DNA from 4 places in the Lysinibacillus sp. 10T31 genome. Region 1 is predicted to be linked to each of the others. Evidence: riboswitches for the same ligand, from Rfam matches in the RefSeq annotation. Region 1 holds a riboswitch; each other region holds the start of a gene.
What was found. Region 1 has a riboswitch for cobalamin ahead of AC1DCY_RS10595 (ribonucleoside-diphosphate reductase subunit alpha). Riboswitches for the same ligand answer to the same signal wherever they lie in the genome.
Positions count from the first base shown of each region.

Region 2: linked by a shared signal. The riboswitch ahead of mmgD (citrate synthase) and the one ahead of AC1DCY_RS10595 (ribonucleoside-diphosphate reductase subunit alpha) in region 1 are both predicted to bind cobalamin.
Region 3: linked by a shared signal. The riboswitch ahead of cobT (nicotinate-nucleotide--dimethylbenzimidazole phosphoribosyltransferase) and the one ahead of AC1DCY_RS10595 (ribonucleoside-diphosphate reductase subunit alpha) in region 1 are both predicted to bind cobalamin.
Region 4: linked by a shared signal. The riboswitch ahead of AC1DCY_RS08690 (hypothetical protein) and the one ahead of AC1DCY_RS10595 (ribonucleoside-diphosphate reductase subunit alpha) in region 1 are both predicted to bind cobalamin.

Region 1 is NZ_JBFTHS010000015.1:21,072-25,493, forward strand. Features, by position in the region: gene AC1DCY_RS10575 (histidine phosphatase family protein) at 1-385, shown strand, start outside; gene AC1DCY_RS10580 (bifunctional adenosylcobinamide kinase/adenosylcobinamide-phosphate guanylyltransferase) at 334-726, shown strand; gene AC1DCY_RS10585 (ECF transporter S component) at 1,063-1,557, shown strand; gene AC1DCY_RS10590 (hypothetical protein) at 1,554-2,237, shown strand; cobalamin riboswitch at 2,347-2,534, shown strand; gene AC1DCY_RS10595 (ribonucleoside-diphosphate reductase subunit alpha) at 2,698-4,422, shown strand, end outside.
Region 2 is NZ_JBFTHS010000012.1:83,248-87,669, reverse strand. Features, by position in the region: gene AC1DCY_RS09245 (bifunctional 2-methylcitrate dehydratase/aconitate hydratase) at 1-1,031, opposite strand, end outside; gene mmgD (citrate synthase) at 1,129-2,250, opposite strand; cobalamin riboswitch at 2,444-2,638, opposite strand; gene AC1DCY_RS09235 (NUDIX hydrolase) at 2,889-3,368, shown strand; partial or broken gene AC1DCY_RS09230 (helix-turn-helix domain-containing protein) at 3,406-3,705, opposite strand.
Region 3 is NZ_JBFTHS010000035.1:41,481-45,902, forward strand. Features, by position in the region: gene skfB (sporulation killing factor system radical SAM maturase) at 1-975, opposite strand, end outside; gene skfA (sporulation killing factor) at 1,046-1,219, opposite strand; gene AC1DCY_RS18910 (response regulator transcription factor) at 1,488-1,682, shown strand; gene cobT (nicotinate-nucleotide--dimethylbenzimidazole phosphoribosyltransferase) at 1,785-2,837, opposite strand; cobalamin riboswitch at 2,952-3,128, opposite strand; gene AC1DCY_RS18920 (DMT family transporter) at 3,270-4,139, opposite strand; gene AC1DCY_RS18925 (rhodanese-like domain-containing protein) at 4,403-4,422, opposite strand, start outside.
Region 4 is NZ_JBFTHS010000011.1:81,374-85,795, forward strand. Features, by position in the region: gene AC1DCY_RS08675 (adenosylcobinamide amidohydrolase) at 1-172, opposite strand, end outside; gene AC1DCY_RS08680 (FecCD family ABC transporter permease) at 169-1,170, opposite strand; gene AC1DCY_RS08685 (ABC transporter substrate-binding protein) at 1,167-2,132, opposite strand; gene AC1DCY_RS08690 (hypothetical protein) at 2,266-2,496, opposite strand; cobalamin riboswitch at 2,525-2,707, opposite strand; gene AC1DCY_RS08695 (acyl-CoA dehydrogenase family protein) at 2,794-4,422, opposite strand, start outside.

The DNA.
Region 1 (4,422 bases):
GAGATTTCGAGAGTCGAACTTCGGAGAATTTGAAGGCCGCACATATGAGGACTTAAAATCCGATAGTCGTTATTGTGCATGGTTAGATGATCCCGTACAGTCACCACCTCCAAAGGGGGAAGGCTTTGATGACTTTTGTGAGCGTGTCATTGAAGGGTTCACGGCATTACCAAAAGATGAAGATGTTTATCATCTCGTTGTACATGGTGGAGTGATTCGAGCACTTCTCGTAGCATTTGCACCAACGGAGCAAACTTTTTGGTCGTATCAAACACTGCATGATAAAATGTTTTCTTTAACATTTACAAGAAAGGCTTGGGAGGAGGGAGCGCGATGCATGTCTTTATCGGAGGAGCCTATAGTGGAAAAACCGACTATGTCATGAAATTGCTTGCAGGTCAAAAAGTTGAGCTAGTAGATGGCGATTTACATGATAGCACTTCTACCTGCGATGTATTAGTTATTAAAAACTTAGAGAAGTGGCTCGTAACACAAGATCTTGAGGATGATGAACCCCTTGTTAGAACCATTTTGACAAGACTAAAGACTCTGGAAGAAAATTGTGCTGTCTATATTATAGTGACCGATATGGGACGTGGAGTTGTGCCTCTGGAAAAACAGTCACGATTATTGCGTGATACATGTGGGCGTTTGTATCAAGCATTATTTGCTGAAGCCGAACAAGTCGTACGCATTTGGTACGGTATCGGGGAACAAATAAAATGATATAGTTTTAAAAAAATTTTATTAGGCTTTTCATTTTGGGGATAAGATTTCCAAGGACGTATGCTTTGTAAATAAGTTGATTGGAGTGGAGGTTGGGCGACTCCTTGGGGATTAGCGATAGAGGAACGAAGGCTAAGTGCATCACATCCTGTGATAACGCCTTCGTGACCAACATCGTGTTGGCCCGAGACCCTGCAGCGCAGCGGATGTTTTCTGTGCGAAAGCGAAGCGGCAGCAACAAAAGCGGCTCATCGGACGCCCCCAGGAAAGCGCCCAACCGGAACGGAAATCAACCCCACGCTATTATAAAAAAATTTAAAGGAAAGAGGAAATGGAATGGATCGACAAAGATTGATGAAATTGACGCTCACGGCCATGGTAGCGGCAATTTGTGCAGTGGGTGCAGTCATTAAAGTTCCAACATTTATTACAACTGCAGCGCTTGACTCTGCACCCGCATTTTTGAGCGTTGTCTTTTTATCTCCAGTATTAGCTGGGGTTGCGGGAGTCATTGGGCATTTTATCTCAGCCTTAACTACTGGCTTCCCACTTGGACCGCTACATATTATTATCGCGGTTGAAATGTTTATTGTTGTATGGGTCTTTGGGGTTATGCATAAAAAAGGAATGCATTTCTGGAAATGGCCTGTGGCACTTGTTTTAAATGGTGTTGTAGCACCTATACCATTTTACTTTATCATTAGCCCAGCATTTTACTGGACGTCACTGACTAGTCTTCCGTTGGCAACACTTATAAATTTAGTAATCGTTGCGATTGCGATGCCAATTCTGTCGAAGGTGTTTGTGCGTAAGGAAGGTCGAGTACATTGAGAAATGCTATAAAAATAGGTGAGCTCATTGCTACAACAGATAATGCCGCAGCAATTGGTGAAAAACCACAAGATGTTGTGTCTGCTTCAGACAAGCTAACGGCATACTTAACTGCGCGTGTTACTTTTTTAGAGCAGCTTGCTGCAAATGCGTTACCAAGCCATATTTTACTCGCTAATTTTTCAGGAGATGCAGCGTGGTCGCGTTATGTTGCAGGCATTCAGCAGGTTTTTGATGAGGTTGGCCATAATTGTCCGCCAATAGACGGTAGCACAGAGTCCAATATGCCGACTTTACAATCAGGATTGTCTATTACGATGCTTGGTGAGCAGCAAAAACGCACAGCAACTAAGCATGAACAGCTTAGCTGGTACACTTATGGACTACCGCTTGTAGGCAATGAAGTCCTTGCGCAGCCTGATAATGTCGCACAGTTGCAACCTATTTTTCAGGCGTGGAAAGAGGGAATCGTGCAGCAAGTATGGCCAGTTGGATCAAAAGGTCTACAAGCCGAATTTACTCGGCTTTTTGGCGAGCAACAGGTCGAAAGTTCGTTAGATGTTGAGAAATCAGCTGGTCCATGTGCAGTAGTTTTGCTAGGAATACAGCCTGAAAAAGAGCAGCTAGCACAAAAAAAATTTCCTAGAAATTTTGAAAAACTACGTAAAACTGCATTGTAATTGGGCTTGCTTCGAGAAAATGTAGCACTTTATAACGTGCAAGGGGCAAAACGCCTATTGCATCAATAAACACAATATGTTAGATTTGTTTAGGAGTTAAACACAATATATAGTATTTTGGACGAGCGGTACCAATATGGTTTAAAAGGGAATTCGGAAAAAGAGTCATCTTAAGCCGAAGCTGTCCCCGCAACTGTAAGTGCTGACAAATGATGAGTAGGCCACTGTGAAAAACGGGAAGGTTATCATTTGGAGGAAGCATGAGCCAGGAGACCTGCCGATATGTTCAAGACAGCAACACATTCTTCGGGGATTGAGAAGTGGAGGCGAGAGATTTGTTCACTTCTTTGTGTGCATGTCCTTCATTTCCATTTCCGATTTTACTGCGATCACGTAACCGATAGATGTTGCGTGATCGCTTTTTGTGTTGTCTGGAGATAGAAAGGGAGAGAATGAGAACATGACAATTCAAATCGAACAGCAAATTGCTAAGCTCAAGAAAAGTTACACGGAGGATGAACTCGAAAGTTTTGTAAGATTATCGGATCGATGGCTACGAAAAAACGATAATGCCACATTTGAAGCATGGGCAGATGCGATGGTTTTACAAACGCTTAGCTTAATTGATGAGGAGGAGCCTTACTGGACATTTGTCGCAGCTCAAATTTATTTAGAAAAACTATATGATCAATTTGCAATGCGCCGTGGAGTTTCAGTAAAGGATGTTTATAAGGTTTTCCCAGAACAATTAGCACACTATACAGAAGCTGGTTTGTATCATGAAAGTTTAACAACAAAATATAGTGAGCAGGAGCTTCAGGAACTTGCTTCTTATTTAGATCCAAGTCGAGATGAGTTGTTTACGTATATTGGCTTAAAAACATTGATGGACCGCTATGTAGTCCGTGATTACACGAAAACACCAGTGGAACTACCACAGGAACGATGGATGGTCATTGCAATGACCCTGATGCAGGATGAAACAGAAAATCGTTTAGAAAAAGTCCGTGAATCTTACTGGGCGATGAGTAATTTATATATGACTGTTGCTACACCAACATTATCAAATGCAGGTAAAACACATGGTCAGCTATCAAGTTGCTTTATCGATACAGTAGATGATAGTTTACAAAGTATTTATGACACGAATACAGATGTCGCAACTTTATCGAAGTACGGCGGTGGTATTGGTGTTTATATGGGGAAAATTCGTAGCCGAGGCTCATCTATTAAAGGTTTTAAAGGTGCATCAAGTGGCGTTTTACCATGGATTAAACAGCTTAACAATACGGCGGTTTCAGTCGATCAGCTTGGGCAACGACAAGGAGCTATTGCTGTCTATCTAGATGTTTGGCATAAAGACATCTTTACGTTTTTAGATTTACGCTTAAACAATGGGGATGAGCGTCTGCGTGCCCATGATATTTTCACAGGGCTGTGCCTACCAGATTTATTTATGGAAACTGTTGAGGCACGTGGGGATTGGCATTTATTTGACCCACATGAAGTACGAGAGGTTATGGGATTCTCACTAGAGGATTTCTACGATGAGAAAAAGGGTGATGGCTCTTTCCGTACTAAATATGCGGAATGTATCGCGAATCCATTGTTAAGTCGTGAAGTCGTACCAGCTATTGATATTATGAAGCGTATTATGCGCTCACAGCTTGAAACAGGCGTACCGTTTATGTTCTATCGAGATGAAGTCAATCGCATGAATCCGAATAAGCATGAAGGAATGGTTTACAGCTCGAACCTGTGCACAGAGATATTCCAAAATATGTCAGCTACTGAGTTCGAATCTATTACCTTAGAGGATGATGTCATCGTAACACGTCGCAAACCTGGAGATTTCGTTGTATGTAACTTATCATCTATTAATTTAGGTAGAGCTGTACCGGCTGGTGTTCTAGAACGATTGATCCCAGTTCAAGTACGTATGCTAGATAACGTTATTGCTCTAAATACAATTCCAGTAAAACAAGCAGAGCGTACGAACCTACGCTACCGTGGTATTGGGCTTGGCACATTTGGCTGGCACCATTTATTAGCTTTGAAAGAAATTCAATGGGAGTCTGAGGAAGCAGTAGAATTTGCGGACAAGCTCTATGAAGAAATTGCTTATTTAACGATTCGTGCTTCTAACGATTTGGCATGTGAAAAAGGAGCATACCCATTATTTGAA
Region 2 (4,422 bases), on a different contig from region 1:
TGAATACAGTGATCACGATCAGCTGGGTTATTGAGAGGTCCCTCTTTATCGATGATACGCATGGCAGATTCATGTGTAGTAATTTCAATTTTTTCAATTTCATTTAATCGATTTTTCACTTCATGATGTAAATGTACTGCACATTCAGCAGCGGTTTGTGCATGAAATTCGGCTGGATATGAAACCTTGAATAGAACATTTTCCATGACATAAGATGCAAGTGGTCTAGCAAGTTTTAATTCTTGTTTATTAAAGAGAACGTCTTGGAATCCCCAGCCAGGTGCTGATAAGGCAGTTGCATAACCCATTTCGCCCTTCACAGCCATCATGGCTAATTGCACTGCCCTGCTTGTTGCATCTCCAGCAGCCCATGATTTTCTAGAACCAGTATTAGGTGCATGTCGATATGTTCGTAGGCTTGAATTATCAATCCAAGCATTGGACAATGCATTAATAATTTCTTGATGAGAGCCACCTAATGCCTTTGTCACAACAGCTGTTGTCGCAATTTTGACAAACAGAACATGATCTAAACCTACACGATTTAAGCTGTTTTCTAGTGCTAGAATGCCTTGTATTTCATGGGCTTGTATCATCATTTCTAAAACGTCTTTCATTTTAAGAGGCTCTTTACCTTCTGCAATACGTACGCGACTCAAATAATCCGCAACAGCTAAAATGCCACCTAAATTATCTGAAGGATGTCCCCATTCAGCCGCAAGCCAAGTATCGTTATAATCCAACCAACGAATCATACAACCGATATTGAAGGCGCCTCTTACTGGATCAAGAACATAGGAAGTTCCCGGAACACGTGTACCATTAGGGACGACTGTACCTGGTACTACTGGACCAAGAAGTTTCGTACACTCAGGATATTGCAAGGCCAAAATGCCACAACCTAAAGTATCCAATAAAACATAACGTGCTGTTTCGTATGCTTCTTCACTTGTAATCGTTGTATTTAAAACGTAATCGGCTATATCAGTTAGTAATTGATCTGTCTTAGATATTTCATTTGTTTTAATCATCTATATCTTCCTCTCAGGCATAAATTTGATATACTAGTATACTGATGGACATTGTTCAGAATGCCCATCAGCTCTATGGCGAGTTGTTAAAACTTGATTATACCGATAATTCTTCAAGGTTATGACGCTCGCCAATATAATTGACACGAGGTCTAAATAATCTATTATTGTCATGCTGCTCTATCACATGAGCACATAAGCCGATAGTTCGTGAGCCGAAGAAGATTGGCGTATAAATTTCGATCGGCAAACCAAGCATGTAGTACACTGGTGCTGCATAATAATCTAAATTTGGGTACAACCCTTTTTTCTGTACCATTACTTTTTCACCAGCTTCACACATGTGATATAAGCGGTCATCCCCTTGCTCCAAACATAATTTGTACAAAGCCTCTTTCATAATTTGCGCTCTTGGGTCCATCTTTTTCATATATACACGGTGCCCAAAGCCCATAATCTTTTCTTTATTTTGTAGTTTGTTTTCCAGCAATGTTTCAAAGCCTTCAACTGTTTTGGCTTCAAGAAGCATATACATCACCGCCTCGTTTGCCCCGCCATGTAAATTACCTTTCAATGATGCGACAGCCCCAGTTAGAGCACCATACAAATCAGATTGTGTAGAAGCAATAACACGAGCCGTAAACGTAGAATTTGGCATCTCATGCTCACTATATAAAACGAGTGACTGATCAAAGATTCCTTCTTCTAACGCAGTTGGTTTTCTGCCAGTAATCATGTAATAAAAATTTGCACTATAGGAAAGCTGGCTATCAGGCTCCACGATATCTTGACCATTTAATACACGATAGCTATTTGCTACGATGTTGGGCATACCACCTAAAAGTCTATATGCTCTCGTCAAATTCATTTCAGTAGAACGATCGTTGATGTGCTGATCATAGCCTGCTAAAACAGAAATCCCAGTTCTAAGCCCATCCATAGCATGTGTCCCATTAGGCAATAACTTGAAAATTTGAAAAATCTCTTGTGGAACCTGATAATTAGATTTCAACTTGTCCTGTAAATCAGTCCGTTGCTCGATAGTTGGTATTTCTCCATGCAACAATAAGTAAACAATGTCTAAGTACGAATATCTCTGTGATATTTCAATCAAATCATAACCCCTTATTACAATTTGACTTCCTACAGTGTCTAAAAAAGATAGCTTTGTTTCAGCGGCAATGATGCCATCAAGACCTGGTGAATAATTTAACTCCATTCATTACAACCCCTTTGTTTAATTATTCTTGAAAGCGTTACCATTCAAACACGAAAGAACAACAAAAAAACAACTTCTACCCCTTTGAGAAGTTGTTAATCTACAAAAGCATGACAAAGCAAATAAACAGTGAATTTACATGAATTCACAAAGATCATGCAGTAGCTAACACCTCCCTATCCTCGTAGGTCAATTGATGCTTACCTTAGTGGCAGGTCTCCTGACTTATGATCAACGCTACGATAACACCTTCCCATTTTGACAAACAAAACAGTGGCCTTGTTATCGAACTCCTAAATACAGTTGCGGGACAGTGTTGGACTCTCACCAACTTCCCTTTTAATCAAATGGAATCAAAACCATTTGAACCACCAAAATTTAGCATATTCAATTTGTCTTTTTACCTTAACATATAGTTTTCAAAACAATCAATATAGTCGGAATTCAAAAAAACTTGATCATAATAAGCTATTTTTCATTTTTAAAGAACTATTCTATGTTTTTAAGCACTATTTCGTACAAAAAAAGATTGTTAATCAATACCAATGAAGCTATTTTTATTATTTGTGAGTAAAATAGAGGATTCATATTTTGAAAAAGCGAATATATTTTTTAATGAAAAGTATTAGGGGGCGAATATGGGGTATATTTCAGAATTAAGGAAACTTATCGGTAGTAGACCAATTATAAGCATCGGAGCGACAATTCTTGTGATAAACGATGATAAGAAAATTCTCTTTCAACATCGTTCGGATACGTTGGATTGGGGATTACCTGGGGGCTCGATGGAACTAAACGAAACTTTAGAAGAAGTTGCTAGCCGTGAGCTCTATGAAGAAACAGGACTCGTGGCCAATGAATTTGACTTGATTGGTGTTTTTTCGGGACCAGATTATTATTTCCAATATCCAAATGGGGATGAAGTCTATACAGTCATTCATCTTTATGTTGCTAAAAATGTAAGTGGTGTATTGGAGAAAAAGGATGATGAGAGTTTGAACCTTGCATATTTCGGTGAAAATGAGCTCCCAGATAATATGGAAAAGAGAACAAAAAATCTATTAGACAATCTAGAGGATAAATTGTGGGATTTAGGTAGTTCTTTTGCAAGTAAATAAACATTTGCTACGGATCCTACGCCTGATTGGAACGTTGCCGGCATTGATCAACTACATCATCAAAGGGCTTGTTGCTAAAATCCTCAGCCAGCCGTTGGTATGTTTTCTTTATATCTTTTTTTGTCATTTGCGGGAGGTAGCCAATGAGTTCATCAATGCTTATATTAAAATAGGTTGCCAATTGTGGTAGCAGGGTGATATCCGGATAGCTTTGAGCCGTCTCCCATTTGGAAACGGAAGCCTTTGATACACCGACATACTCAGCAAGTTTATCTTGTGTAATACCTTTTTCTTTTCTATTTGCTGAAATAGCTTTTGCAATACTTATTTCTCTCATCATTTTCACTCCCTATACTATTATTAAAATGCATTTTATCGTCAATTCCAATGGAGTTATATTTTATTTTAGTAGAAAAAATCAACCACAAGGCAACAAATCTAGTGATACACAAAATCCATTTCAGCATTTGTAAACACTTTTTGTATATTGCTATAGTGAATATTTTTCAAATGACATAACCAATACAATAACACTATATTCTCTTATCCTACGGTTCGAACAATACTTGAATGGAGTGTAATTTACGGTCTTACTATTTTGTACATATAAATGGTTGATGGGGGTTTTTTAACTACATCCTAAAATTGAAGAAATAATAATGTTCTAATGAATGGTCATTTCAAACAGGGTAAGCTTAACTTAGTTGTAACGACTTAATAAAACTAAAGTTTGTTAAGTTCCACAGTCATTACATATAGATTACCCAGAAAAGTAAAAATACTTGACCAGACAAACCGTCGCCCCAGTATTAAACTGGGGTTTTTTGTTTTTTTCTAATCAAGTATAAGCTTTTCGGAACCGCCATCTGTCATACAAAAAAGATTCTTTTGATTCATACCTCCGGAGTACCGAATGGCATCAAAAGAATCCTTTTATTGTATTTTGTATATACAATTTAAATTATTATAAAGTAAAAGCTAATTTTCTCTGTATTGTAAGCGAGAAAATTAGCTTAATCTTCATAATATCAATCTGTTGGTCGGTGTATTCTAA
Region 3 (4,422 bases), on a different contig from region 1:
AAATTCTGTGCATCCTCCACTGCCATCACCATCCCACATAGGAATATAAATTCTAGCTCCATATTTTTGATGTGCCTTTTTCAGTACATTCTGTACATATGTATAAGCTTCATCAGTTAATCCAAAGGAGATGCCTTCTGCTCTACCAACAGGTAAGGTGATGCCTGCTCTAAATGCCGCTGCACCTGCTGCCACACTCTCCTCTATAACCTGCTCAATAGACATATAGTTTTTAGGATTAACGGTCATGGCAATGAGTGTAGGAACATTCAAGCTAGAAAGTTTTTTTATAGTATTCATTGATTCCATAAAAGCCCCCTCTTTTCCACGTAAACGATCGTGTATATCTGGAGTTCCATCAATGCTCACCTGTACATATACATTTCCTAAGCTCGCTACAAGATCATAATCACTTTTTCTCCAATTTAAACCGTTAGTAAATAAATTGACATTTCTAAAAAGAGAGCTAGCAGTCGTGATAACATGTTTAAAATTTTTAAGTAATTTAGCTTCTCCTCCCGTTAAAGTAATATCTGTAATACCACGAGTAGCTAATTTATGCATGATTGTAGTCCAATCACTAGCATTCAGTTCCATTTTATGACGTGTTCCAGATGATGAATAGCAAAAAGAACAAAATAAATTACAGCCATTAGTTAACTGTAAAATACAGCTTATCGGAATATATGCCTCTATCGACCCTGTTACCATTAAAGGTGGAACATCATATTTCCAAGTATTCGTTATTGGATGTGCTTCTAACATCACAATCAATTCTTCTTCGGTAATCTTTCGCTTCTTTACTATACTTAGTATAGAGGCAGTTATTTGTAGTGATTGATTTTTTGCTAATAATAATGCTATTTCGACGGCCTCTCCACTAAGGCGAAAATAGTACATGCTTCTTTTTTCAACTAACAATGCCCCATTTGGCTGCAAATGAATATAAAATTCTGGTTGATAATCGGTTTCCAATAGTACAACCACCTTTCGATATACGTATGATAAAAGGAGACTAAATTTTTTAAGCCTCCTCTCATTTTTTCTATAACGCTGCATTAATTGGTGTGACAGGTGGCATACAAACCCTAGTAAGAGGTATAGAATGTGCAGCCCAGCAAGCAGCGCAGCCAACAGATTTAACTAGCGGTCTTATCGTCTGTTTTCCAGCTGCTGAATGCGTTGATTCCCAATTTTTCTTGTTTTCATCTGACTTCATAGGAACACCTCCTCTATACTTTATACAAAACAATAGACCTGACATATTTTTATAAATATTAAATATCTCGCAGCCATTCTGCTTTGTAGTTTACAATCTAGCATAAAAAAAAAAAAAAAAATCCGTATTTCACGACATATAAATTCAATTTTCACAATTTTGTAATTTTTTTAAATGTAAAATGATTAAACCATGTACAAAATATAGGTTAATAAATATATCTATGCTAATGTATGGTTATATAAATTAAAAATGGGAGTGTTTGTATATGGTTAGACTTACACCAAAAGAGTATGAAGTATTGCAACGTGTCGCAGAGGATAAAACAAATAGTGAGATTAGTGAAGAATTAGGCATTGGAAAAAGAACTGTAGAGCATCACATATCCTCCATTATTCAGAAGTTTGGAGTAGAATCTCGTGTGGGAGCTGTTGTTACAGCGATTAAAAAAGGACTTCTGTAAAGATTTGCTTTCGAACTATGTAAGGCAAGCTTAAGACTCCCAGAATGCAGGAGGGAGTCTAGCTACCTATAAATAATCAGCGAGGGCCATTGACATTTCACTTTATTTTAATAGCTGCATAGCTTCCTCTAATGTAGTCATGTTTTTCATCATAGAGCATGCTGCGTCCAAAATAGGAAATGCTAAAGCTGCACCAGAGCCTTCACCCAATCGCATATTCATTTGTAGCATCGGTTCAATTCCGAGCATTTCAGCGGCAATTTTTGCACCTGGTTCTTCAGAGGCATGAGAAGGAATAATATAGTCTTTGACGTTTGGCTCAAGTTCGTATGCAATAAGAGCTGCAATAGTAGAAATAAAGCCATCAATAACAACTGGTTTTCGATGTGCGGCGGCAGCAAGTATTACTCCTGCCATAGCGCCTATTTCTAGCCCTCCAACTTTTGCAAGAATATCAATAGCATCATGACGATTTGGTTTATTTAATGCAATAGCATTGTAAATAACCTCTACTTTATGTGCAATCCCTCCTGGTCCAACTCCTGCACCGAAGCCTGTCACTTCATTCGGATGACACTCGTGAAGAACCGATAATATAGCAGCACTAGGTGTTGTATTACCGATACCCATTTCACCTGTCCCGAGTACATTTATCCCTTTTTTAACTTCTTCCGTAGCTACTTCAATTCCCACTTCAATGGATTGAATGGCTTCTTCCCTTGTCATAGCAGGTCCTTTTGCCATATTGTCCGTACCATATTTAATCTTTTTAATGATGACTCCAGCATCATGCGGAATATCCTCTTTTACGCCAACATCTACTGTGACAATTTTTGCATCTGTGATTTTTGCAATAGCACAGACACCAGTCCCTCCTCTAGGAAAATTTAATGTTTGAAAGACCGTCACATTTTGTGGATTAGGTGTTACCCCTTCATCACAAACACCATGATCTGCTGCACAGACAATTATCGCCTTATTATCAATCGCAGGAAATAGGTCTCCTGTAATTCCGGATAGTTGCACAGCAAGGGTCTCCAGTTTCCCCAAGCTTCCAGGAGGCTTGCAAAGTGCATCTATGCGTTCCCTTGCCTTCTCCATCATTTTGTTGTCAGCACTTTGAATGTTTTGAATCGTCTGTTGTAATAATTGCATGAAAATTTCCCCTTTCTTTTTTGCCCTTGTTACTCGAAGAATGATTTAGAGAAAAAAATAAAAAGCCTGTAGTTTATTCCATAACAAATAAACTACAGACTTTTCCATCGTCTATATAACCGAAGCAGATAGGCAGGTCTCCTGGCTCAATTTCAACATTTCATAGAACCTTCCCAGCACGATGCTAGTGGCATTCTCTATGAAACTCCCTTTTACAGTGGTGGGACCGCTAAAGCTTTTCACTTTATTCCCTATTCTCCCGCAATGGGCACCTAATGCTTTTATGTAATTACTTTAAATCTACGGCAAAGTGGTTTTTGTGTCAATGTTTTAATTTTTTAGAAAACATCACATACAATTAAAGAAGTGTTCCAACATGCCACAAAAATACTTCTAAATTTGGATGTCTGCAAGGGGTTTCTTGTTCGTTTACTACTGTGAAATTCGCTTTGTTTTATCTATTTCACTCAGAAATGTTGCGCCGAGTAATAGAATAGCTCCTATTATTTGTAGGGTCGCCATTTTCTCTCCTATAATCATCGTCGAAATCACTAATGATGTGAGTGGATCAATATAGCTTAAAATAGCTATACTTTGCCCTTTTAGATGACGCATTCCGAAAAAGAACAGAAGGAAGCCGATTCCAGCATGGACAATGCCCAATGCAATAAGTAAACTAAATGATTTTATATCGATTTGCATGACTTGAAACCCATTGGTCCCCAAAAGATAAAGCGCAAGGAATAACGCTGCTAAAGCAAGCTGAATAATCGCATTATCAGGTTCTTTTAATCCACGGATATATTTATTGGTGAATGTGACTATTGTATAGAAATAAGCTGCAACAAGCCCATATACAATACCGATATAATGTTCGCTCGTTTCGGTAGTTTGACTTTGAACGATAAAATACAGACCTACAAGAGCAACACAAACATAAAAAATTTTTCTTAATAATATTTTCTCTTTTAACACTATAGGTGACAAACAAATCACTAGTACTGGCGCGAAATAGTAGCTTAGAGCTGCATTTGCGATAGTTGTTTCCTTGTACGCTTGGAAAAGGAAAATCCAATTGCCGCATAAGGCAAAGCTCGAAAGTACCAATGGCCATTTATTTTGCAAAATAGTTGTTTTCGAAAACCTTTCTTTTTTAGATAGGAAAATCAAAAGTAAAAAACAAGAGCCAATGAGACTCATCCAAAAGGCAATTTCACTTGAAGGCAACTTAATGTATTTTGCAAAAACACCTACAGCTCTAAAAATAATCATCGATAATATAAAAGATAGTTTTCCGCTCATTTCTAATTCCTACTTTCTACATGTATATAGTCTTCGATATACAGTAGAATCTATCGAGAATTAGCAAGCTTTTATTGAATGCCTAAACAGCAGATTCTACTGTAAAGACATTGTTGGGGGTGCTATTGTCTGATACATACTAATCCCTCCTTGCACGTTGCTATCATAACACATTTTTACCAAATAATAGCGAACCACTTTAATCTTTCACCACCCGATTGTATAAGAAAAACCCTCGTATAAACGAGGGTTTCAATCGAACATTATTTAAATTCTAACTCTC
Region 4 (4,422 bases), on a different contig from region 1:
TAGTGCCTGCGGTTGCTGGTAGTATGCCACTTATTACTTTTAACAGTGTGGATTTCCCGCTACCATTCGGGCCTAAAATCCCTAATATTTTGCCTTTTTCAACGGAAAAACTTATATCTTGGACGATAGGTACGTCTTCATAGCCGCCGGAAAGATGTTCAACAACAATCATGCCCGTACCCCCTTGCTTCTACGTTGCTTATAAAAAATATAAGAAAAAACGGGCGCTCCAATAAATGCAGTAATGACACCAATCGGTAGCTCTCTTGGCATAATAATTGTTCGTGCTATTAAATCACAAATAATCAGCAAAGTTGCCCCATTAAAAAATGATAATGGCAATAAATGACGGTGATCGGAACCCCAAACCATTCTCGTCATATGAGGCACGACTAAACCAACAAAGCCTATCGTTCCAGAAACAGCTACCGCAGCTCCTGTCAACATGGACCCACCCACTAAAATAATATATTTACTGCGCTTAACATTGACACCTAAATGCTTTGCGCGTTCTTCACCATATAACAGAACATTTAATTCACGTCTTTGTGTCCAAAGCATAATGGAGCCAATTATGACAAACGGGATAATCATCTGAACGTATGGCCAACCACGCATCGATACTGAGCCGAGCAGCCAACCAATCACTTGGCGTAGCTCCTCACCAGATAATGCGATCATTAATGAAATCAAAGAACCTAAAAATGAACTAAATATAACTCCTGTTAAAATAAGAGTTTCCATTTTTAGTGAACGGTCTACTATTCTAGCAAAGCCCATAACAGCAAACATCGTTAATATGGCACCTATCATACTAAAGGTTGGCAATGTAAAATGACCGATTACAGGTATTGACACACTAAAGAAAATCGTCATCACTGCGCCCACTGATGCACCAGAGGAAACACCTAACGTATAAGGATCAGCCAAAGGATTTTTTAATAGGCCTTGAAAAGCTGCCCCTGCAATTGCAAGTGATGCCCCTACAAGCCCTGCTAGCATCACTCGAGGTAAACGAATCTTCCATAAAATATTGGCAGCTGTTTCATCAGCCGCCCTATTCCACAATACTTCTAATGGAATATGAACTGAGCCTATCGCTACACCACACCAGATGCTAATGATTAAAAGCGTAATTGCTGTTACATAGGCTGCAATTGTTTTACTCATTTAAACGCCTCTGGGTAAACGGCCTTTGCTAATTCCTCAAAACCATCTGCTAACCGAGGACCTTGACGACTTGTCGTACTTTCATCCACTTGTACAATAGCCTTATTTTTTACGGCAGTTATTGTCTCAAAGCCTGGACGTTGTGGAATTTTCGTTAAAATATTCGGTACATAATTATATGCCACAACAATGACATCTGGATTTTTCGCAATAATTTGTTCAGCTTCAATTGGATACCAGCCATTTACATCTGCTGCTACATTTTCAGCATGAATCATTTCTAGCATTTCATTCATAAATGTACCTTTACCAGCTGTATAAACCTGTGGCTCATCAGACGATTCTACAAAGACTTTCTTTGGCTCAACACCCTTAAGTTTTGTTTCAACTTCTTCAACTTTTGCCTTCATATTTGCGACTATTTTTTTAGCCTCTTCTAGTTTCCCCGTTGCACGACCAAGCTGTTCAATCGTTGTGTAAGTTTCATTAAAGTTTTTTGCATCCGCTACAACAAATACTTTCACACCGGCAGCCTCAAGCTGTTCAATTGCTCCTTTTGAATAACTCATACCCGATACATGTGCAAAAACGATATCTGGCGTTAACGCAATAATTTGTTCAATATTATAATCTATACCGCCAACCTTATCTTTTTTAGTAGCCTCTGGTGGATAATCATCATTATCTGTCACGCCAACTATTTCATTATTTAAGCCAAGGCCAAATAAAATTTCTGTGTTACTCGGAATGAGTGAGACAATTTTTTCAGGCGGTGCTTCAAGCGTAATTTCCTTGCCAGTAGCATCCGTTATCGTCATTGGGAATGTTGCTTGATCTACTTTTGATGTCTCTTGTTGCTCAGAAGATGACGGCTTTTCATTTGTCGCCTCTTTTGTATTACATGCAGCAAGTAAGCCAATAGCTAAAAATGCTGATAACCCTATTTTCCAAATTTTCTTCATGTGAATCCTCCTTAGTCTATTTGCGCGTATAGTTTTGATTGTTTTTCTGATTGATCGATACATTTTAGTTTTTTATCGCCTAACATTTCGGGGTTATCATCAGCATTGCGAACTTCCAGCCAACATGTTGAGTTTATCTCCCCAAGTTTTTGAGTTTATCACCTAACATTGTGAATTTATCGCCCAACTTTTTGAGTTTATCACCCAACATTGTGAATTTATCGCCTAACTTTTTGAGTTTATCACCTAACATTGTGAATTTATCGCCCATGTTTTCAAATTTATCGACATTCATCTTCCAAAACAAATACCCCTCATCATAAAACAATGAGGGGGTCAAATTTGCACAAAAATACATATACAAAATCCACCATCCTATCCTCGTAGGCTACAACGTGTTTTCTATAAAGGCAGGTCTCCTGGCTCGTGCTCCATACGCTTTTTCAAGCCTTCCCGAAATTTTCAGTGGCGCAGATTGAAAAAACTCACACATACAGTGGCGGGACCGCATCGGAATTACACCGATTTCCCTTTTCACTTTACTTAAGTAAAGAACCTTTATAATATTCAGTTGATTGTATTATACATGAAAATGAAAGAAGTCGCCTCCATTCGAGACGACTTCTAAACAAATCAATTATGCCCGGCATACTTAAAGAAATTAGACGATATCTGAAAAATACTGTACCGTTTTCATTGGTGCACCCATTTCTCGTAATGCCCATGTGTTCTCTAAATAAATATCTGCTAGCTTCTCATATTTGCCACCGAATCTTTGTGCCCATTCGACTGCTACAACACTTTCATATAAGTGCGCCATTTTCTCTGCGACCTTTTTTGCCTCAAAAGTTTTTGTTGCATCATCTAAACGGCTAAATGTTTGCAAAGTTGAATCTAGTGTTGCTAATTGCTCCACGACAATTTCGACTAATGGACTGGTAGCTAGTTTTTCTAGACGTTCTTCCATGACACGAACAAACATTTCGTGCACACGAAACTTATCAACTAAACGAATGAGCTCTAAAGCTAAAATATTCGCAGTCCCCTCCCACACAGTAAGTACCTGTGCATCTCGTAATAACCGAGGTGTAACAAAATCTTCAATATAGCCGTTTCCGCCATGTAATTCAATGGCTTCACTTGCATAATGTACAGCTTGCTCTGCCGTTTCTTTTTTCATAATAGCAATATACAAGCGATTCAAAATGATGTCCTCTTTATTCCCCTGCCCACTAGTTACTTTATCGTACAGCTGAATAAGATCAAAAACTGCGGCAACTTCTACATGAAGCTTGGCAGCGAATTTCCCTAGTGAATCCTGAATCATAGGATATTGCGTTAAAGGTTTACCAAAGGCATGACGATTTGTCACATAATGCTTCGCCTCTAAATAACCGCGGCGCATAATGCCGATAGAAGCAACCGCATTGCAAATTCTTGATAAATTAAGCGCCTCCAGCATATAGTAAATCCCTTTATTCGGGTCACCGACAACATATGCTAGTGCACCATCAAATTCCACCTCACCAGAAGGTACTGCTCTAACGCCAAGTTTATCCTTTAAACGCCGAATGCGCAGGTTATTAACTGTGCCATCCTCATTTCGCCATGGAACGGCGAACAATGTTAAGCCCTTTGAGCCTGCCTGAGCCCCTTTCATACGCGCCAATACCATGGTTACTCCACACATTCCAGCGTTAGATGCAAAATATTTTTCCCCATATAAACGATACTGCTTGCCATCCTGTCTGGCCTCCACAACATTCGCCCCAACATCAGAGCCACCTTGGCGCTCCGTTAAAAATGTAGCCCCCTCATATAGCTCTGTATCTCCTGTTGCACAAACATGTGGTAAAAAGCGCTCCTTCACCTCATCACTCGCATAATGATCAAGTAAATAAGCCGTTGCCATTGTTAAAGTAACAGGACAGTAAAAGCCTGGTTCAGCATGTGATAGTATATAGCCTTGAGCAAAGCTATACACATAATTACCCTTTTTACCTAATTGTGGAATATCTTTATGCACATAGCCGACAATGCCAGTATTGTACGTCTCTTCAATTGTTTTTTTATAGCCATCATTGACCCAAATCTCTGACACTTCTTCACCATAGGCATTATACCTTTGTAATCGAGGTTCACCCTCTCTATCCGTATGTTTGGCTCTCACATCAATATCTCCAGCACAAAGCTCACCGAAATCTGTTAACTCACGTGTGGCATATTCCGCAAACTCTTTATCTAGCATCATTTCTAAAACTTTATGAAGTGTCTCATTATCTTTAAAAAA